Regions from separate parts of the Exiguobacterium artemiae 7-3 genome, predicted to be linked through region 1. Evidence: predicted binding sites of a transcription regulator. Region 1 holds the regulator's gene; the other holds the start of a gene.
What was found. Region 1 encodes Rex, which represses fermentation and respiration genes when NADH is low (regulators of the CRP and FNR family bind a similar motif). Its sites were predicted from a motif close to TTGTGAAATATTTCACAA; they were not measured.

Region 1 (11,306 bases):
ACATTGATTGCGATGATTTTCGCACGTCAATTGACGATTCTCAGCCTGTCGGAAGAAGTTGCACTTGGTCTTGGTCAAAACATCACCCGGATCAAAGTCGTGTTGTACGTCGTCGTCATCCTGCTTGCCGGTGCTGCCGTCGCCTTAGTCGGCAACATGGCCTTCATCGGATTGATGATTCCGCATATCGTCCGGGCGATCGTCGGGACCGATTACCGTTACATTCTGCCGATGACGGCTGTATTCGGAGCAACCTTCATGCTGCTTGCCGATACGATCGGCCGGACGCTGTTCGCACCGTACGAGACCCCGGTCATTGCGATTGTCTCGATGCTCGGACTGCCGTTCTTCTTGTTGATTGTCCGTAAAGGAGGTCACGTTTTCTCATGATGGAAACCCGTTTACGCAACCGTCAACGCCTGATCTTTTTATTATTAAGTCTGTTATTGCTTGGAACGATTGTCATCAGTATCGGTCTGGGGCCTGCGTCCGTCTCGTACGATCGCCTGTTGCCGACCCTGTTCGGACAAGGATCGTTCAAAGAGGACTTCGTTCTGTTCTCGCTCCGTCTGCCACGAATTATCATTACATTACTTGCGGGAATGGCACTCGCCTTGTCCGGTTCGATTTTGCAAGGCATCACTCGTAATGAATTGGCGGACCCTGGAATCATCGGGATCAACACAGGAGCCGGTGTTGCGGTGGCGATTTTCTTCCTCTATTTCCCGGTTGATGTCGGCTCATTTATCTACGGATTACCGGTTGCTGCATTCTTAGGTGCTTTAGTGACGGCCGTAGCCATTTACGCGCTTTCTTACGACCGGAATCGCGGCTTGCAACCAATCCGGTTGATTTTGACCGGCGTCGGCTTTTCGATGGCGTTGTCCGGCATCATGGTCATTCTGATCTCGTCGACAAAACGCGAAAAGGTCGACTTCATTGCCAAATGGCTGGCCGGTAACATCTGGGGCACGGACTGGACGTTTGTCTATGCTCTGTTGCCGTGGCTGATCGTCCTGATTCCGTTTACACTCTATAAATCGAACAAGCTCAACCTGCTCGCCTTAAATGAACCGGTCGCAATTGGCGTCGGCGTATCGATTGAAAAGGAACGGATTCAACTGTTGCTGACGGCTGTCGCACTCGCTGCATCCGCCGTCTCTGTCACCGGTGGGATTTCCTTTATCGGTTTGATGGCGCCGCACATTGCCCGTGCGCTCGTCGGTCCTCGCCATCAATGGTTTTTACCGATTGCGCTGTTGATTGGCGGATTTTTGCTCGTCCTGGCCGATACAATAGGACGCAACATTGCCGATCCGGACGGCGTGCCTGCCGGTATCGTCGTTGCCCTTATTGGTGCCCCGTACTTTATCTATCTGTTGCTTAAAAAATAACGACAACAAAAAACGAGGACCGGATATTTACTCCGCTCCTCGTTTTTTTGTTGTTCAATATTTAACGCGCCGCGCTTCCCGTTCCGCGAGAATCAGCTCGCGTTCTGATAAATGCGTCGGATCGAGTCGTTTGATCCGGGAATCGACGAGACGGTCGAGTGACAAGACGGACAGTAAAAAGACAAGAATCGGTCCAATCAGCGTTGGTCGCGACACATACGGAATCAAGAACTGGGACGCAACGACAAGTAGCAGCTCGCTAATCGTAATGACGATGTACGGCAACCCGAGGTGATCCCAAACTTCCATCCGGTCAAATCGTTTTGTGAAGTAACGGTACTTCAACAAACGAACCGTCCATTGGTAGCCGAGGACTGGAATCAGTAAAAAATAATGCATCGATGCTTCAGAGAAATTAAAATCATCTGCCAGAAACAAAAAGACGACCAAGACGAGTATAAAAAATACCGTCTGGACATGCCGGGCACGTTTCGTGAAGCGCAGATAATCAAGCTTTCGTTGTCGTCCCACCTCTTCCATACCATTCTCCCCTTTCCACCGAACTAACTTCTTTTCCGGTACTGCTCGACTTCCCGCATCGTCACGAACGCGGGATCCAGTTGTTTCGCTATCGTATTTAATCGAGAGACATATACTGTAATCGCAAAGACCCAGAACAGAATCAGGGTGAAAGAAACACTTGAATACTGGGGAAAGATCATTCCTGCATAGAATAAAATGATAGGGACAAGATAGCCGATCATCGAAGCCCGACCGACCTTTAAAACGGTCTGTTGATACAACTCAACCGACAGACGTTGTTTTAAAATTCGCAGACGCATGATTTCGCGGACGACACCGCCTAAACAAAGTACGGTAATCGAAAACAACGTAAACAGTCCGGTCTCCCAAAAACCCGGAATGAACCAACCAATCAATGCGAGGATCAAAACCGGAACCGGCGTCAGATGTTGAAGTTTTTTGAGCGGCGGTCCAAGCAAATTCAACCGTGTATTTTTTTCAAGCAGTGTGTTCATTTGATTTTCGCTCCTACTTTACACATTTTTGTACACTTCCTGATCACTGACAAAATCCGGATCATCGCGCCGAATACGTTTTTTAAACCACCATTCAGAAACCAAGTAAATCGGGAGCAGGATAATCAGAATCAATCCCCACATCTGCCAAAACGACATATTCATCGTCTGTACCAAAAGGATTGCAAAAGTAACACTTAAGACAACGTTTTGGACAAGCCAAAACCGCCAGTGTCTGGTTGCCAGTTCTTCACCGATGTACGATTCAAGAATCTGACGTTTTTTGACTTGATAACGAAGATTGGATCCAAGGAAAGCAGCCGGAAATAACAGCGTCAGTAGAATCGAATCAAACCACGTCATTAAAATCCCGATACCCATCAAAAGTAGAACTGTCCATAACCACTTCGTTCCTAAAAGGTCTTTCTCCATGTAAGCCAGCGTCAACTCATGTAACCGTTCGTCCCGTGCCGTGCGCATGATGTTCTCTCCTTTAGATGTCATTCTTCCAGATACTTCACGTGCTTATGCACTTCCTGATCACTGACGAAGTCGGGATCGCCTGACCGTGCCATTTTCTTAAACAGCCAATCGGTCGCAAAATAAATCGGAGCGAGAATCAAGATGATCCAAAAAGTCATCTTCCATAAGGACAGACCTTTCGTTTCGAGTACAACCATGAGCAATGAGCCATATAACACAATCTGAATTCCGAGCCACAGCATCGATTGTGTCATGATCTGATCTTTTGAGAGATACCGTTCTAAAATCCTGCGTTTTTCCAGCTGGAACGGGAAATCAAAAATCAGATAGACAAGCGGCAACAGACCGAAGTAAAGGGCTGAATCCATCGTTTCCGAAAAAATGCCGAGCGTCGCCGCTACTGCCGCCATCAGCCAGCCGTTCTTTTGCAGTTGACTCTTGTCGATATAAGCAAGCGTCAGTTCGTGTAACCGTTCGTCCCGTGCCGTTTGCATCCGGCTTTCCTCCTTTATCCTTGCTGAATCTCTGTTTCGCTGATATAGGTCGGATCAATCTGTTTGGAGCGGTACGTCAAGAAGCGTCTGCAGAGCCAGTAAAACGGGATGACGCCAAGACACAGTCCGAGCAAAAAGACCGTGCTCGAACGATTAGCCGTGAGAACAATCAACGCAGCCAGCGCTCCGTATTGAAACAGGCCGACGCCGACATGCAGACGGAACAGACGGTCTGCTGATTTTTTTGACGTGTGACGGGCAACGATTTGAAAACGGCGGCGTTGCATCACTACATCATATATGAAATACAGAATCGGAATGATTAAGGCAAACAACGGTCGTTCGATCATATTGCTGACGAATAAGAACAGAGCCAAGACACCCCATAATTTAGCGGTCGTTCGTTGATGCATGTGTTGATATAGCGCCTTTAATTCGGTTTGTTGAACCGTTACAGTTTCCATTCGGGCACGTTCCTTTCGTTTGTTCTTCACTGTCATATACTTACATTTTACCAGTTATGTTTCAAAAAAAAAGAAACTTCTGCAAAAGAAGTTTCTAGGCCGAGACCTGGATGATTAGATAGATGACACTGTATGCAACAATGGCAAGCGGAATCATTGCGACACCAATCAACCAACCGTTCTTATCCCGAATTCCGAGATACAGAACCAGACAGCCGACGATGAAGGCAATGAGTGTAGTAAATGGATTCATACGAGTTCCCCCTCAAAAAATAACCTATAAAGAAATTTCCCATTCCCGGAACTTGATAAACACCGAAAGCCTTTCTGTAACACACTGCGAAAAAAACAGTGTCGATTCCGGCGAACGTCCACCGGGACCAACACTGCTTTCAAATCCTTACTTCTTCGTGATGACGACTTTCTTCTCGACGACATGGCCGCCTAGATCTTTTAATTTCAAGTTGTAGACGTTTTGACCTTTTTTCAAGGTAACGGTCTTGTTGATCGTTTTCTTAAAGGCGCGCATCTCGTATGGCTCCTTGAACGAACGGCGGTATTCGGCGTTGCCATTCAGATCAAAGCGTAACTCATCGTAGTTATCGCGCAGGACAATCGTCATCTTGGCTGTTTTCGTTTTGCTTGAAACCGTTTTTGGTGCTGTCACGCGGATTGTCGGACGCTCCGAGTCGATGATGACTTGACGGCTGAAGGCAACACGATTGCCTTTTCCATCATAGGCTTCGACTTTAAACGACTTCACACCATCTGTCGTATACGTGATGTCATGGCTGAATGCATAGTGTTGTTGAACCGCATCCCAGCGTAATTTAACGGCTTTTCCGTTGATTTTGAATGATTTGACACCAGACTCATCCGCGACGTTTCCTGAAACCGTCACTTGTTGTGATGTCGTTAAGCCCAGTGCTTCCGGTGTATCGATCTGGACACTCGGAACGGCTTTATCGACACCTGATGTGTTGACGTTTTTCTTCACGCTGTTGCCGGCGTAATCTGATACCACGAACGTGACTTTTGCTCGGCTCGGCAGATCCGTCAACGTGTAGTTTTTAGCAGATGGCGCAAGCGGCTGTTCCAATACACTTTTTCCATCGACCAGGATATCGAATGAAGCGATACCCGTTCCTTGGTCACCGGCTGTCCAGGAAACTGCTTTTTTGTCAGCATCCCATTTAACGGTTGCTGCCGGAACTTTTGTATCGATGTAGATCGGGAATAACGCCGTCTGCCATTTCGCATTCGGATAATCGACGACCGATTTGACCTGGTAGTAGTACAGACCATCTTTGACTTTTGAACCGTTGACCGTTCCATCCCATGCCGCATTCGTCACCGGTGTGAAACCATCTTCCGATCCGCCATCGTAATAGTTTTTGATGACGTCTGACTGCGTTTCGAGTTTACGGAGTGTTGATTTATTGCGGTCAAGAATCGAGTACTCGACTTTTTTCGCGTTCCGTAAGAACGACAGGACCGGGAAGGCCTCATCGGCACTGCCGTCACCGTTCGGTGAGAACGAGACTTTTTCTTTAACGACGTCGCCTGCAGCATTCGTTCCGAGGAAGTTGAAGTTATCCTTCACTTCTGTCGCAAGACCTGTGACGCCGTAGAACGTGTTGTCATCGTAGAGTGGTGCATCAACAATTGGTGCTTTGTCCCATGCTCCTTTGAAACCAACGTACGGAACTGTCAACTCAGGATTTTTGCTCTTCGTATCGATCAGACGGACGAATCCTTCGACGAAGTAGCCGTTTTCGAAGATGGTTTCAAGCGGTGCACCGTTTGCCCAATCGACTGTATCTTTTAAATCAACCGTAACGTTGACTTTTGTCGTACTCTTCGCGTTGATCGCGACCGAGCTTGCTTTCTTCGAGCCGACCGTAAAGGAAATCGGGAACGTCCCTTTGTTGGCATCAACCGAATCAACTGTTCCTTTTTTGAAGATTCCGTTCGCTTCAAGGAAATTTTGACCTTGGACGGCAAGATCCGATTGAACCGTTCCGGCAAGTTTATACGTTAACTTTTCATTACTGTAGTTCTTTAAGTCGAGCGTAAAGCTGAACTTGTCGCCGACTTGTTTCAAGGCTGCTTTTCCTTCACCCGACTTCGTTTCCGTTACGACGACCGGTGTTTTCATGGCGGCATGCAAGTCCATCAGTCCGGCTCCCTCACGACGTGGTGAGTAGTAATTGCCAGTCTTCGCTTCCTGATTGTACTTACCTGAATCCAGCTGCGGACGTGATGTGTTCATCAAGATGGTCTTCGCGAGTTTAACGCGTGTCGCGCCACTGACCTTGAAGTCTTTATCAATCCGTTGCATGACGAGTGCCGTTCCACCGGCGACGTGTGGTGCTGCCATCGATGTCCCGCTCATGACGCCATACTCGTTATTATTAAGCGTCGAATAGATTTTTCCGCCTGGTGCCGTGATTTCCGGTTTGAAGTCTAGGTTCGGCGTCACACCCCATGATGTGAAGTCAGACATTTCACCGGCAACCGGGTTTGGTGTCGAGACGGCTTTCCCGTCAAACGTCACTGTCAGTGCCTTACCGGCTTTCGCTTTTACTTCGAGCTCGTTGCCGTCTGCGATGCTTAACGAGACGAGTGGAATCGTCGGTTTGTTAAGTGCCATGCTGACATAGTCCCCGTGCTCGACCCGACCACGGACGATGACACCGGCTGCCCCTTGTTTTTCGGCTTCCGCTTGAATCATCGCATAGTTAAAACCGCCGTTACGGACGACGAAGACGACTTTATCTTTGACGTCTTTATCGGCATAGTTGGCTTCACTGCCATCACCGACATAGACGACATCCATCTTTTCTTTATCAAAGACCGCAATCGGGTTCGGTGAATCTTGTTTTTGGTACGCCAGGTAACCGGCATCCTGCCCGTCGACCGTCAATGCCATACCTTCAAGTGTCAATTGCGTGTTTTCAACAGACGCGACTTGAAGCGATTCGCTGATCAGTCCAGGTGAACCGACAACACCGACATCCGGATTCGACGCGTATGGATTTCCGGCACCGCTTCCGGCAAAAGCTGAGTTACCGGCTGAAATCGCACATAAAATACCGTTGTTCATCGCATTGACGATCGCTTTTTGTTCTGGATCATCTTTTTGAACGAAGGATGCCGTTGAACCAAGACTCATGTTGATGACGTCTGCACCGAGGGCAATCGCATCATCAATCGCTTTGATATAAATATCACTGAATGTCGACGGCATACCTGGATCATTGCCGAAGACTTTCATTGCGAGCAGTTGTGTTTCCGGTGCAACACCTTTAATGCCACCGTTCGTCTCATCGCCGTTGGCACCAACCGTACCGGCAACGTGCATCCCGTGCATCGAAGCGCCTGCTCCGAGGTCACGGATTTCGCTGTCATGATCGGCGTAGTTATAACCGTACGGGACTTTTTCCGTAAAGTAGTTTCCTTTTAAGCCTTTTGACGATTTAAAGCTCTCGACTTTTGAAGACGTCAAATCAACTTTTGTCTCCGGACTAAGGACCATGTCCTTGTGCGTCGGGTCAATTCCCGTATCGATGACGGCAACGATTGTTCCTTCACCTTTATAGCCGTAGTCCTGCCATGTTTCCTTCGCATTGACCATGTCTTTGCTGTGCAACATGTTTGGTGTCGCGCCTTTTTCAACTTCTGGACGCGCATATTCGTGTGCAATATGTACATTTTTGATGCCGCTTAATTTCTTCAACTCTTTGATTTCACCGTATTTGACTTCGCCGCTGAAACCGTTCAAGACAGTTGTGAAACTTTCTTTATACGAAACAGAAATATCTTTTTGGGCAATCGCTGCTTTGACTTCTTTTTGTTTATTGACGATTTGATTCTTAAGAATAATTTTTTCCGTGTTGCTTAACGTGCTGTAACGCTTATTTTGTGCTTGTGCATGTTCAATCGCTGCTTTTTGATCGAGCTCGACGACAATCCGTACTTTTTCGTTTTGACTGTATGACTTTTCTTGACCCGCTTTTTTCAGTGAGAGTGCTTGTGGCTTTTGTACATCCACTTTTTGTGATGACACGTGTCCCTCAGCATGAACTAGGCTGGAAGATGTCATGAGGGCAGCTGCCATCAGAGCAATCTTCTTTTTCTTCATTCTTTTTCCTCTTTTCCAAAAATGTAATGTGGAGCAAAAACGTATTAAACGAAAATTCTGTATTTTTAGTTTAATTAACTTTCGCTTAATATACAATTTAAATTTGGTGCTTTTTAAAAGTATTTGTTTGTTTATTACATCACAAAAGGTATAAATCCTTATATTTCCTTATCTATTTCTTACAGGTAAATAAAAAAGGACATAAAAAAACCTTGGTTTCCCAAGGTTTCGGCAGGTAAAGCGATATGGAGACTATCGGGCTCGAACCGACGACCTTTTGGCTGCCAGCCAAACGCTCTCCCAGCTGAGCTAAGCCCCCGTGTGTTTCTATTACGAGTATAACCACTTCTGTTCATTTTTTCAATATAAAATTAGACCGCTTACAAAAAAAAGCTTTTCCTGCCATCACGGCAAGAAAAAGCTTCTTCTTTTTACTTATTTAACTCACGCATCAGATCTGCCTGTCGTTCCAGTTCCGCCTGTTGCTCGAGAATCAGCACTTTTTTATACGTCCGTGCCGAGATGATGATACTGATTTCATACAGGACGAACAACGGAACAGAAATCATCAAATGCGATGTGATGTCGGGCGGTGAGATCAACGCCGCGATCACGAACAGCGCAAAATACGCATACTTCCGATTCTTCCGCATGAAGAACGGCGTCACGAGTCCGAGCCGTGTCAAAAACATCGTCACGACCGGTAACTGAAACAACAGACCAAACGGAATCGTCAACCGGATCAGGAAACTGAAATAGTTCTCGACCCCGATGACCTGTTCAATCCCAAGCTCTTGTCCGAGTTCCGTTGATACTTCCAGTAAAAACGGCAACAGCCAAAAATAAGAAAACGAAACGCCCGCGAGGAATAAGAAAAACGTCACGGGAATGTACGTCAACGTCGCTTTTTGTTCTTGGTCGTGCAGACCGGGACGGATGAACGCCCAAAGCTGGTACATCCAAAACGGGGACGCCAAGACGATTGCGATGATGAACGCAAGATTCAGATATAACATCAGCGGATCAACGACGTTAAACGCATTTAAACCGATTCCGAGTTCCTTTAAGTCGGCCTGTAAGAAACGGACGAGCGGCCGGACGAGCGGAAAGGCTGCGATAAACATGACTACCACGATGATGAGCGACCAGATGATCCGCTTACGCAGTTCATCTAAGTGCGATGTCACACTCTGTTCTTGATCGATCGCCATGATTCACTCACTTCTCTTTCATTTCGTCCTTTTTGTCCTTATCATCTTCCATGATGCCATGTGTCGCACTCTTGAACTCTTTTAACGTTTGACCGGCCGCGCGGCCGAGTTCCGGTAATTTCTTCGGTCCGAAGATGATGAGGGCGACGACACCGATCAAGGCGATGCTTGCCGGTCCAATACCAAGTGTTAACGGGATTAAGTTTTCCATTATGATTTCACTCCTTCAGCTGATTGCGAATAATGCTTCATGAAATAGACGAGCGACTGCAGCTCGATTGACAGATCGATGTGATGCACCCGGACATGGGCCGGTACATTCAACCGGGCCGGTGTAAAGTTCAGAATGCCGGTCACACCGTACTCAACTAACTCATCCGCCACTGACTGGGCGAACTGGGACGGTACCGTCAAGATGGCGACATCGACATGGTTCGCTTTGATTTGTTCTTTCATATCCGACACATGATAAATCGGAACGTCCTGCGTCGTCGTTCCGACCTTGTCTTCATCGGCGTCAAACGCGATGACGATACGAGTACTATTATTCTTTAAAAAGTTATAATTTGCAAACGCTGTTCCGAGATGTCCGACCCCGATTAAGGCGACATTCGTGACCTCGTCTTGGTTGAGTGTCTTTCGGAAAAATGTTAACAAATGTTGAACATTATAACCGTACCCTTTTTTCCCTAACGCCCCAAAGTAGGAAAAGTCACGACGGATCGTCGCGGAGTCGACTTTGACCGCTTCGCTGAGCTCTGCTGACGAGACGCGCAGCTTGCCGGAGTTATAGAGACTCTGGATAAAACGATAATATAACGGCAGTCGTTTCGCCGTTGCTTGTGGTATTTTTGTGTCTGGCCCATTCATACTGCAGTTCCCCCTTCGGCCACGTTCTGACGTGGCACCCAAATCAATGCAAAGAATTCTACTCCCCTTGATTGTAAACCACTTCACATAGAGTAACAAATATTATATTCGGCAGGATTTTTCGTGATAGACTAAAGGGTGGAAGGATGGATGGATATGATTCTCTTACAAGTAAACCAACTCTCAAAATCATTCGGCGTAGAGCCGATTTTAGACAATATTAAACTCGAAGTACAGGAACGGGACCGGATCGCCCTCGTCGGACGAAACGGTGCCGGAAAATCGACACTTTTAAAAATCATCGCCGGGGAGCTGTCACATGACTCGGGGGAGATCATGAAAAGCAAGGAAGTCCGGATTGGTTATCTCGCGCAGGACAGCGGACTCGAGTCGAACGAATCGATTTGGAACGAGATGCTGACCGTCTTTGAGCATCTGCAGGATCAGGAACGGGCGCTTCGCCGGATGGAAATCGAAATGGGCATGGAGCACATATTAAATGATCCGACTGCCTATGACCGTCTCCTGAAAACGTATGATCAAGCGCAACACGACTTCTCGGAAGCCGGCGGCTATCAGTTCGAAGCCAACATCCGCTCTGTCTTACACGGGATGCGTTTTTATCCGGACGATTATTCCCGCCGGATTCAGACGCTTTCTGGTGGACAGCGGACCCGGCTTGCCCTGGCGAAGATGTTGCTCCAGGCACCGGAACTGTTGATTCTCGATGAGCCGACCAACCACCTCGACATCGATACGTTGTCTTGGCTCGAAAGCTACTTATCCGGTTACCGTGGTGCCGTCTTGATCGTTTCCCACGACCGCTACTTCCTCGATCAAGTCGTCAACGTCGTCTATGAATTGTCCCGGAACGTGTCGCGGAAATTCACCGGCAACTATACGAAGTATCTCGAACAAAAAGCGGCACTGTACGAACAGGAAATGAAACAGTTCGAACAGCAACAGGAAGACATCGCGAAGATGCAGGACTTCATCCAGCGTAACATCGCCCGTGCGACGACGACGAAACGGGCGCAAAGTGTCCGCAAGCGTCTCGAAAAAGTCGACCGAATCGACCGTCCGGACGGTGACGAACGCAGTACGGTTCTGTCATTCCCGATTGAAAAGCAGAGCGGCAATGATGTCCTGCAGGTCAATCAACTCGCTGTCGGCTACGAAGAAGCCGTCTCGAAAAACATTACGTTCCGG
Region 2 (11,306 bases), 99 kb from region 1:
GAAAAATCGGTGGGAAACGATTGGCCCGAAAACGTTTTTTAGCATATCCTTCTGCTGTACAGAACCATTCGCAACTGAAGTCGTGGAAAAAAAATCTTCAGAGCAATCCGTTATGGTTAGGTGGAATCGTCGTAGCCGGTCTATTGGCCGTCGGAATCACTCAGATTGATTTTTCCGAGGAAGCTCCGCCTAAAAAAGCTTCCGAGCAAACGAACGTTGAACAAAAACTTGCGTCTTTAGAAAAAGAAGTCGAACAGCTTAAGCAAAAAAATGAGAAGATGACGGCATCTGAAGAAAAAAAGAATACGACGAAAAAGCCGAAAGCGGATCAATCGAAAGAAACGGAACAAACAGAGGTGCAATCGTCAAAGAAGGAACCGGCACAAGCACTTCAAGAGGCAGTTTCTTCCGTTCAGTCTAAAGAGTATAAAACGGCGAACCAATTGTTGACGGGAAATGTTCTGACGAACAAAGAAACAGCCGGTATGGCACGTTTCTATAAATTGATTGCCGCCGGAAAGCTGAAAGAAACCAAACAAAGTGACTACATTGCGTATCGAAATGATTTCCCGGAATCCGGTTACATGAGTGATGTCTTATGGATGCAGGCGGTTTACGAACAAAAAAATAAAGTCGGCAATTACAAAACGACATTACAGGAATTAGCGAAACAACCGGATAACGAATGGTCATATGCTGCGAAGGCAATTCTTCAAGGTAAGAGTACACTGGGAGATTGATTCGAAGAAAACAGTTCCCAAGCAGTTGCTTTTTGGAGTACAATGCGAAAAGAGAATGGAGAGGAGATGCAAAACAATGAGTAAAGTACATGTATTTGATCACCCATTGATTCAGCACAAGATGACGATCATGCGTAAAGTCGAAACAGGAACGAAACAATTCCGGGAGCTTGTCGACGAAGTGGCTTCATTGATGGCATATGAACTCACACGTGACCTTCCACTTACTGACGTTGAAATCGAGACACCGGTCACGAAAACGACGCAAAAGATGATCGAGGGCAAGAAACTGGGAATCGTTCCGATTCTTCGTGCCGGTCTTGGGATGGTAGACGGCATGCTCCGCATGATGCCGAACGTCAAAGTCGGACACATCGGTCTTTACCGTGATCCGGAAACACTTGAGCCGACAGAATACTATCTCAAATTACCGACTGACGTCGCAGAACGTGATTTCGTCGTCGTTGATCCAATGCTTGCGACAGGCGGTTCGGCTGCTGACGCAATCTCCTCTTTGAAAAAACAGGGTGCACAAAGCATTAAGCTCGCTTGCCTCTGTGCGGCACCTGAAGGCGTCAAACGTATTCAGGAAGAACATCCGGATGTCGATATCTATCTTGCGGCACTTGATGAGAAATTGAACGACCATGGTTATATCGTTCCCGGACTCGGGGATGCGGGTGACCGTCTGTTTGGTACAAAGTAATCAACAGAGTGAAAGGCGCTTCCTGTGAAGGGAGTGCCTTTTTTTGTACGAGTTGCCACGAGCGTTCACTGCGCACGTGATCTGGAATATGTTTTAATAAGAACAGAAGCAAGAAGGAGGAAGTCCGTATGCCCATCAAAGTCATGCCGATTTTCGGCACAAGACCGGAAGCCATCAAAATGGCACCGCTCGTCAACGTCTTAAAGAACAATCCTGCATTTGATGTCCATGTCACGATTACGGCCCAACACCGGGAAATGCTTGATCAAGTCTTGGAGCTGTTCCAGATTACACCCGATCACGATTTGAACATCATGAAAGCGCGGCAGACCTTGGTCGACATCACGACACGTGGCCTCGAAGGACTCGACGCCGTCATGAAGGACGTCCGACCGGATCTTGTCCTTGTCCATGGTGACACGACGACGACGTTCGTCGGCAGCCTTGCTGCCTACTACAATCAAATTGCCGTGGGTCATGTCGAGGCCGGACTTCGGACCTACAATAAGTACTCACCGTTTCCGGAAGAAGTGAACCGGCAATTGACCTCGACGCTGGCCGATCTGCATTTTGCGCCGACCGAACAGGCAGCAGCGAATCTGGCGTCGGAAAACAGACACGCAGGCGTTTTCGTGACCGGCAACACGGCAATCGATGCCTTGCAAACGACGGTCCAACCGGATTATGTCCATCCCGTTCTCGAACAGATTGGTTCGAAACGGCTCGTCCTGATGACGGCGCACCGGCGGGAAAATTTAGGTGCGAAGATGCATCAGATGTTCCGGGCCATTCGGCGTCTCGTCGACGACCATCCGGACATTCATGTCGTCTATCCGGTCCACTTGAATCCTGTCGTTCAGGAAGCAGCGAGTGAGGTATTCGGAGGACACGACCGCATCACCTTGATTCCACCGCTCGACGTCTTTGACTTCCATAACTTCGCGAGCCGGGCCCATCTCATCTTGACGGATTCCGGCGGCGTTCAGGAAGAAGCCCCGTCACTCGGTGTGCCGGTCCTTGTCTTACGCGACACGACGGAACGTCCGGAAGGCGTCAAAGCGGGAACGTTGAAGCTGGCCGGAACGGATGAAGAAACAATCTATCGTCTGGCGAGTGAATTGCTCGAAGACGAAGTCGCGTATAAGAAGATGGCCCAGGCCTCGAATCCGTATGGAGATGGTCATGCCTCAGAGCGGATTGCGGCGGCGATTTTAGAACATTTTAATCAGGATGCGGCGTTTGAGCCGTTTAAAGTCGAAAACTGACGAAAGTTTAGACATACAGTAAAAGGACCGGTGCTACCGTCAAAAACGGCGGCACCGGTCCTTTTATGGAACACAACAGATCACCTTTCCAAATATCGTGAACGTCCTCGTTTCATGCGACTCCTGCATGAGGAAGAGGGCGGAACGACTGTTAAGATAGTATAACTCTTATGTTTACTCTTGTTAGAGAATAGTGAATACCATGTCATTACGTCCAGTGCGACGGACGGAGCAGCCGTTCCGGCAGACGTGTCTTGGCGTCGCCTTGTGCCGCATTGACCTGTGCCTGCGTCAAAAACAACGCATCGGTCAAATCAGCTCCAGCTAACTGACAGTCACGCAGGTCGGCACCGAGGAAGTTGACGCCGCGCAACCGGCTGTTCGATAAGTTTGCCGCGAGCAAAAACTGGCCGCGGACGCTTAAGCCGGAGAAGTCCTGTCCGGCAAGATTTTTCCCGATCCAGTCGCGAGGAAGCGTACGTCTGCCTTTTCCGGCGGCAAATGGCGTTTGAACCAGTTCTTCGATTTGGGCAAGAAGCGGTAACAAGCTTGCCCGTACTTGATCGAGATCGAGTGCCGCCAGTTTGTCCGGAGAAGAGCGGGTCAGAGCATCGAGTTCAGCCAGCTTGCCCTCGAGCAAAGGATGAATGGTCCGGGTGACTGGTCGGATACCGTCCGTCAGGTACCACATCATTTCCTGCAAGTGGACCATTTTTGGATAGAGCGTATACATGGCGGGTTTCGTCGTTTCATCGTAGATACCTTTGAATGTCACTTGCGAAATCTGTTGACCGGCACCGAAGCAGTCGTAGACAGTGCATCCTTTATATCCGTTCGGGCGCAACCGGTCGTGAATCCGGCAGCGGTAATCCGTATCTAAATTCCGGCAAGGCGTCGCTTCCGGTTTGTCGTGACCAAAATCGCTTGAGGCGGAAAACGCAAGGGCCGTGCAACAGAGTCCGAAGCAATCCCCGCACTGAACACGAAAGCGTTCGGTTTCCATGAGTTTCACTTCCTTTTGGTTAATCTGACTTCTTTTTACCACAGATCGGTAATCGTGGACAATCGTTTTCAAATCATGGGGAATGAATGAAAATAGCATAGGATTAGCTCGAACGGACGAACAAAATATATGTTTTTTGTAAAAAAAGAGCCGCATCATGACCTTGAAAATAGAAACTCATCCGTGAATTTTTAAGCTGTGACAAGGCACACACGAGACGAATTGGAAATCGTCCACCGGCTTTGTTACAAACAGATGTCAGAGACGTTTTTATGTCCCGAAACGGAAGCGTTTACAATTGTGAATGAAAAATGTTTTTTCACAAAATAGACACAAATCAAATTTAGACGACTTGTTTCTCATTCCGAAAGACGATATAACGTTACTGTTCAATGGTTTTGTTCACCTAGTGAACCATCTCGATAAACGTTGATAGTACTACATATTTTCTTCACATCTTCGTGAAAAGAGTGGCACGGGACACCTCTGTGAAAACCTTATCAATTGTTGATATACAATGGTTTTACGGCTCCATTTTAATTGTGAATTCATTTGACTATGAAATGGTTCTCATTGTATTCTTGACTAGTATGAAAATCCGCAAATTGTGGGAAAGAAAAAGAACTCACAACTGGGAAAAGGGGGTCGTCTCTAGTGCGCCAAAAAGGGCTCGCGACGAGTATGGTCATGGCCTCGCAAATTTCGACGGCACTAGCCGCACCGATCGTCATCGGCTTTCTTGTTGGGAACTATGGGGAACAGCAGGACTGGTGGCAAAAGATGGGCGCGACGTTTGCAGTGTTCATCGGGATTTTCATCGGAATTCTCTGCATGATCGCAATGATCAGGCACTTGTTAGGAGACAAGACATGAATATCATCCTTCAAGATGCGTTGTATCGTGCGTACTTAAGATGGTTCGGACTCTATTATGGAATCCTTGCCGTTCTGTTACTTGTCGGTTATCCGAGTGATCCGGTGATTTATGGACTGGCACTGGGTGGGGCAGGTAGCTTCATGATCTTGACGCTTCAACGATTAAGCGTCGATCGAATGTATCGTGTAATCGAGCGTGGGCGCAAGCCGATGTCTCGAGGGACCGTATCACGCATGGCGGTCGCGGTACTCTGTGTGATGATCGGCTTGAAGTATGAAGCCGAATTGTCATTAACTGCGGTGGTAATAGGCCTTCTCGCCGGCCACGTCATACAATTTTGTGAGTATTTTACTCACGAACTTAAGCGGGAAAAGAGGTGAATAATCAAATGAACCACGAAATGCCACTTTACGAAATCCCACTCTGGGGCGACTTCGTTCTGTACGGTAGCTGGACAAACTTGATCACAGTGCTGATTGCAGCTGCTCTCGTTTTCCTGATTGCCGTGGCCGGTACGCGACGTCTTGTGATGAAGCCAACCGGTGCTCAAAACGTGATGGAAATGTTCCTCGAGTTCGTTCGCGGAATCATCAGCAGCACGATGGACTGGAAAACAGGGGGTCGCTTCCTAACTTTCGGAATGACACTGTTCCTCTTCATCATCGTGTCCAACTTAATGGGTCTTCCCTTTAACGTTGTGACGGGTCACTACATTTGGTTCAACTCACCAACTGCAGATCCGTATGTGACACTTGCACTTTCATCTATGGTAGTGGTCATGAGCCATTATTACGGTGTGAAAATGCGCGGCTTCGGCTCGTATGCGAAAACGTTTATGACGCCGATGTTCATTATTACCATCATCGAGGAGTTCGCAAACACGTTGACACTTGGTCTTCGTCTTTACGGTAACATCTTCGCGGGTGAGATCATGATTGGTATCATTCTCTCGATCGGTATCATCTCTGGAACGAACGATTTCCAATTCCTCGGACCAGTCGGTGTCATCCTGTCAGCGATCCCAATGTTGATCTGGCAAGGATTCTCACTCTTCATCGGAGCAATCCAAGCGTATATCTTCCTTATCTTAACGATGGTTTACATCGGGCATAAGGCAGCGCACGACCATTAATTCGAAGGTAAAGCATCTGCTTTTCCGATAATCGCACGACCAAATTTCGAACACAATCTAGGGAGGCAATTCATAATGGAACTTATTGCAACAGCGATCATCATCGGACTCGGCGCACTCGGCGCAGGTATCGGTAACGGTCTTATCGTAAACGGTACAGTATTAGGACAAGCACGTCAGCCAGAACTCAAAAACGAACTTCGTCAAACAATGTTCATCGGTATCGGTCTCGTTGAGGCACTTCCAATCATCGGTGTAGCGGTCGGTTTCCTTCTCCTCAACTCTTAATCCGTATTTAATCTTACGTACCAAGAACTGAGCTACATAGGGCGTTATTCGTTCCATTAGAGTGAACCGTCATGGGGGCTACGGCTCCCTTATGTAGATATTGAAGTAGGACCAACCACGAGGGGAGTGTAATCGAATGAATCTAACGTATCTTGCGGCAGAAGCAGGCGGCGAAAGTAGTCACCTCTTACTTGCTAACATGATCGTCACGATCGTCGTTTTCCTCTTGCTCCTCATCCTCTTGAAGAAATTCGCATGGGGCCCGCTCGTCAACATGATGAAAGCGCGGGAAGAGCATGTGGCTAGCGAGATCAATTCGGCTGAAAAAAGCCGGAAAGACGCTGAAGTCTACGTAGAACAACAACAAGCAGAACTCAACAAGGCACGTACGGAAGCACGTGACCTGTTAGAAGCATCACGCCGTCAAGCCGAGGCAGAACAAGCACGTGCGATGGAGCAGGCACGTCTTGAAACAGAAATGAGCAAGGAAGAAGCTCGCCGTGCAATCGAACGTGAACGCGCTGAAGCACAAGCTGCTTTGAAGAACGATGTTGCTCTTCAAGCAATCGCTGCAGCACGCCATGTCATGAAAACACAGCTTGCGACAGACGAAGCGGCTCAAAAAGCACTCGTCGACCAATTCCTTGCTGACACTAAGGGCACGAACTAATGCGTGACCACGTAGCGGGACGCTACGCAAAAGCGCTCTTCGATCTTGCACTTGAGCACCATGTGCTCGAACAAGCAGAAGCTGATGTGCGAACGCTCGGCGAAGTGCTCCACGCAACACCAGAGCTCGCATCGGTTTTAGAAAACCCGTCGATTTCTGCAGAAGAGCTGAAGCAAGTCCTTCAGACGAGCTTCACAGGCTTCAATACGATTGTCTTGAATACGATCCTCGTCATGGTCGAAAACGACCGGGCATCGGAAGTATTGTCATTGCCGGAGCATTTCATCGCGTTGTTGAATGAGCACCGTAACGTTGCGACAGCAATCGTGACAAGTGCATACAAACTGTCAGACGAAGAACTCACGAACGTGAAGGAAACGTTTGGCCAAAAATCAGGTAAAACGCTTGAAGTAGAAAATGTTGTTGATACGAACGTAATCGGCGGACTTCGTGTTCAAATCGGTTACACGACATATGATGGCACGATCGAAACGAAACTAACGCGACTTGAGCGTGAGCTGTTAAAAGCGTAAGAAAATAGGGGTGAAACGCATGAGCATTAGAGCTGAAGAAATCAGCGCCCTGCTTAAAGCGCGTATCGCGCAGTACGGTTCTACGATGGAAGTGAACGAGACAGGTACAGTTATCCAAATCGGTGATGGTATCGCTCGTGCACACGGACTCGACAACGTCATGTCGGGAGAGCTCGTAGAATTCGCTAACGGCACAATGGGCTTGGCGCAAAACTTAGAAGAAGGCAACGTCGGTATCATCATTCTTGGTGACTACCTTGAAATCAAAGAAGGCGACTCTGTTCGCCGTACGGGCCGCATCATGGAAGTACCAACAGGAGACGCGCTCCTCGGACGTGTCGTCAACCCACTCGGTATGCCAATCGATGGTCTTGGTCCAATCGAAACGGAACACTATAACCCGATTGAGCGTAAAGCTTCTGGTGTTATGGCACGTAAATCGGTTCACGAACCACTTCAGACGGGAATCAAGGCAATCGATGCCCTCGTTCCAATCGGTCGTGGACAACGTGAGTTGATCATCGGTGACCGTCAGACGGGTAAAACGTCGATCGCCATCGATACGATCATCAACCAAAAAGAAGAAAACATGATTTGTATCTACGTCGCAATCGGACAAAAAGAATCAACGGTCCGTGGTGTTGTTGAAACACTCCGTAAAAACGGTGCACTTGATTACACGATCGTCGTTTCGGCAGCAGCTTCACAGCCGGCGCCACTTCTTTACCTCGCACCATTCGCTGGTGTAGCGATGGGTGAACACTTCATGGATCTCGGCAAGCACGTTCTTGTCATCTATGATGATCTTTCGAAACAAGCAGCGGCATACCGTGAGCTTTCGCTTCTTCTGAAGCGTCCACCAGGCCGCGAAGCCTACCCGGGTGATGTCTTCTACCTTCACTCACGTCTCCTTGAGCGTGCGGCGAAATTGAACGACGGACTTGGCGCAGGTAGCTTAACAGCCCTTCCGTTCATCGAGACACAAGCGTCGGATATCTCGGCTTACATCCCGACAAACGTTATCTCGATCACGGATGGTCAAATCTTCCTTCAATCGGATCTCTTCTTCTCAGGTGTCCGTCCAGCGATCAACCCGGGTCTCTCGGTATCGCGTGTAGGTGGTTCGGCTCAAGTGAAAGCGATGAAGAAGGTAGCGGGTACGCTCCGTCTTGACCTCGCTTCTTACCGTGAGCTAGAAGCCTTTTCACAGTTCGGATCTGACCTTGATAAAGCGACACAATCGAAGCTTAACCGTGGTGAGCGGACAGTAGAGGTTCTGAAACAGGATCTCAACCAACCGTTGACTGTCGATAAGCAAGTCATCATCATCTATGCCTTGACTCGTGGTCACCTTGATGATGTTGCCGTTTCAGATATTCGTCGTTTTGAAAAGGAACTCAACCTTTGGCTCGATCAAAACCGCAAACAACTTTGCGATGAGATCCGTAAAACAGGTAACCTTCCAGCTGACGAAGAACTCGTTACTGCAATCTCAGAATTTAAGAAAACGTTCCAACCGACAGTCTAAGAGATTTCTCTTAGGCTCGGCCGGACGCTCTTGATACTAACAAGGTGGTGAATCGAAATGGCATCGTTGCGCGAGATACAAATGCGGATCAACTCGACGAAAAGTACGAAACAGATCACGAAAGCGATGAACATGGTTTCGGCGTCGAAACTGAACCGCGCTCAAGCACATAGCGCGAAGTTCCAGCCTTACATGCTGAAAATGCAGGAAGTGCTCGGAACCATTGCGAATGGCACGACAGGTGCTAGCCATCCGATGCTCGAAAAACGTCCTGTCAAAAAGACAGGCTATATCGTCATCACATCGGATCGCGGCTTAGCTGGTGCATATAACGCCAACGTGCTGCGTGAAGTCTACCGGGAAATCAATGAAAAGCATACTACGGACAGTTACGTCTTGTTCGTGGTCGGTAAAGTCGGTGTCCAGTTCTTCCGTTCACGCGGAATTACGGTCACGGATGCGATCACAGGACTAAACGATTCTCCTTCGTATGTCGATGTCGCAGAAATCGTGAAGCGTACAGTGAGTGCGTTCACGCTCGGCGAAATCGACGAACTCAAGCTGTGCTACAACCACTTCATGTCTGTCATCAGCCAGGAAGTGAAAGTCGAAACCCTTCTCCCGCTCGGAGAAATCGAAGCTTCGTCTTCGACGACTTATGAGTACGAGCCAAGCGAGGAACAAATCCTGGCTGAACTCCTTCCGCGTTATGCGGAGAGCTTGATTTTCGGTGCGCTTCTTGACGCGAAAGTAGCAGAACATGCGTCACGTATGACAGCAATGCAAAGTGCGACAGATAACGCAGATGACTTGATCGGTCGATTGACTCTCGTCTACAACCGGGCTCGACAAGCTGCAATCACGCAAGAAATCACAGAGATCGTCAGTGGAGCCGCTGCCCAGCAGTAATCCACTCGGCGTAATGATAGCTAGGAGGAAACACGATGAACGAACTCGGTTTAAAAGGCCGCGTCGTCGCGGTCATGGGACCTGTCATCGACGTTAAGTTCGACGGACACTTGCCGAAGATCTACAACGCGCTTCGTATTCAATATACGCCGCAAACAGTAGAAGAAGTGGCTATCGACTTGACGCTTGAGGTCGCCTTGCACCTTGGTGACGATGTCGTCCGTACCATTGCGATGGATTCTACGGATGGTGTACGCCGTGGAGTGGAAGTACTGGACACTGGTGCTCCAATCTCGGTACCTGTCGGAGAAGCAACGCTTGGTCGCGTCTTCAACGTACTCGGTAACCCAATTGATGAAAAAGAACTCGATGCAAGCGTGGAACGTCTTCCGATCCACAAAAAAGCACCGACGTTTGATAACCTTTCAACGAAAGTTGAAATCCTCGAAACAGGAATTAAAGTCGTTGACTTACTCGCTCCTTACATCAAGGGTGGTAAGATCGGTCTCTTCGGTGGTGCCGGTGTAGGTAAGACCGTCCTCATCCAGGAATTGATCAACAACATCGCGCAAGAGCACAGCGGTATCTCGGTATTCGCAGGTGTTGGTGAGCGGACGCGTGAAGGTAATGACTTGTACCACGAGATGACGGATTCAGGCGTTATCAAACAAACAGCGATGGTCTTCGGTCAGATGAACGAGCCGCCGGGCGCACGTCTTCGTGTTGCCTTGACTGGTTTGACAATGGCGGAATACTTCCGTGATGAGCAGGGACAAGACGTTCTTCTCTTCGTTGATAACATCTTCCGTTACACACAAGCAGGTTCAGAAGTATCGGCCCTTCTCGGCCGTATGCCATCTGCCGTTGGTTACCAGCCGACACTTGCTACAGAGATGGGTATGCTTCAAGAGCGTATCACGTCAACAAACAAAGGTTCGGTTACATCGATCCAAGCGGTTTATGTACCAGCCGATGACTATACTGACCCGGCTCCTGCAACGACGTTTGCCCACTTGGATGCAACGACGAACCTTGAGCGCCGTCTCTCTGAGATGGGTATCTATCCTGCCGTGGATCCACTTGCATCGACATCACGTGCCCTTTCACCGGAAATCGTCGGCGAAGAGCATTACGGTATCGCTCGTCAAGTTCAGGAAACACTTCAGCGTTACAAAGAACTTCAAGATATCATCGCGATCCTCGGTATGGACGAGTTGTCTGAAGAAGACAAGTTGACTGTACACCGTGCGCGTCGTATCCAGTTCTTCTTGTCGCAGAACTTCCACGTAGCTGAGCAGTTCACAGGACAAAAAGGATCGTACGTCCCAGTTAAGGACACGATCCGCGGCTTCAAAGAAATCCTCGATGGGAAACACGATGATTTAACGGAAGAAGCATTCCGTCTCGTCGGTCCGATCGAAGATGCGATTGAAAAAGCGAAGACGCTTGTCTAAGTGACAAAGCATAAGGGGGACTTGAGATGAACACACTTCATGTCAATATCGTCACCCCGGATGGCGAAGTGTATGATGGCGATGTCCGTATGGTCGTTGCGAAAACGATATCTGGTGAAATCGGGGTTCTCCCGCACCACGTACCGCTCGTAACACCACTCGACATCAGCATCTTGAAGTTGCGCCACGAAGATGGCGGACG

Region 2: a site for Rex is predicted at 4,271-4,288, ahead of P402_RS0102945 (AtpZ/AtpI family protein). Genes of this name have one in related genera too.

What each region holds. Positions count from the first base shown of each region.
Region 1 is NZ_KK211190.1:270,239-281,544, reverse strand. It holds gene P402_RS0102500 (FecCD family ABC transporter permease) at 1-390, shown strand, start outside; gene P402_RS0102495 (FecCD family ABC transporter permease) at 387-1,394, shown strand; gene P402_RS0102490 (hypothetical protein) at 1,449-1,934, opposite strand; gene P402_RS0102485 (hypothetical protein) at 1,958-2,431, opposite strand; gene P402_RS0102480 (hypothetical protein) at 2,450-2,911, opposite strand; gene P402_RS0102475 (hypothetical protein) at 2,932-3,408, opposite strand; gene P402_RS0102470 (hypothetical protein) at 3,423-3,872, opposite strand; gene P402_RS17025 (hypothetical protein) at 3,967-4,125, opposite strand; gene P402_RS0102460 (S8 family serine peptidase) at 4,273-8,016, opposite strand; tRNA gene P402_RS0102455 (tRNA-Ala) at 8,263-8,335, opposite strand; gene tatC (twin-arginine translocase subunit TatC) at 8,448-9,227, opposite strand; gene P402_RS0102445 (twin-arginine translocase TatA/TatE family subunit) at 9,235-9,438, opposite strand; gene P402_RS0102440 (redox-sensing transcriptional repressor Rex) at 9,438-10,097, opposite strand; gene P402_RS0102435 (ABC-F family ATP-binding cassette domain-containing protein) at 10,254-11,306, shown strand, end outside.
Region 2 is NZ_KK211190.1:369,022-380,327, forward strand. It holds gene P402_RS0102925 (hypothetical protein) at 1-740, shown strand, start outside; gene upp (uracil phosphoribosyltransferase) at 817-1,446, shown strand; gene wecB (non-hydrolyzing UDP-N-acetylglucosamine 2-epimerase) at 1,575-2,711, shown strand; gene P402_RS0102940 (pentapeptide repeat-containing protein) at 2,920-3,714, opposite strand; gene P402_RS0102945 (AtpZ/AtpI family protein) at 4,369-4,587, shown strand; gene P402_RS0102950 (ATP synthase subunit I) at 4,584-4,970, shown strand; gene atpB (F0F1 ATP synthase subunit A) at 4,979-5,722, shown strand; gene atpE (F0F1 ATP synthase subunit C) at 5,798-6,010, shown strand; gene atpF (F0F1 ATP synthase subunit B) at 6,147-6,680, shown strand; gene P402_RS0102970 (F0F1 ATP synthase subunit delta) at 6,680-7,213, shown strand; gene atpA (F0F1 ATP synthase subunit alpha) at 7,233-8,741, shown strand; gene atpG (ATP synthase F1 subunit gamma) at 8,799-9,650, shown strand; gene atpD (F0F1 ATP synthase subunit beta) at 9,686-11,104, shown strand; gene P402_RS0102990 (F0F1 ATP synthase subunit epsilon) at 11,131-11,306, shown strand, end outside.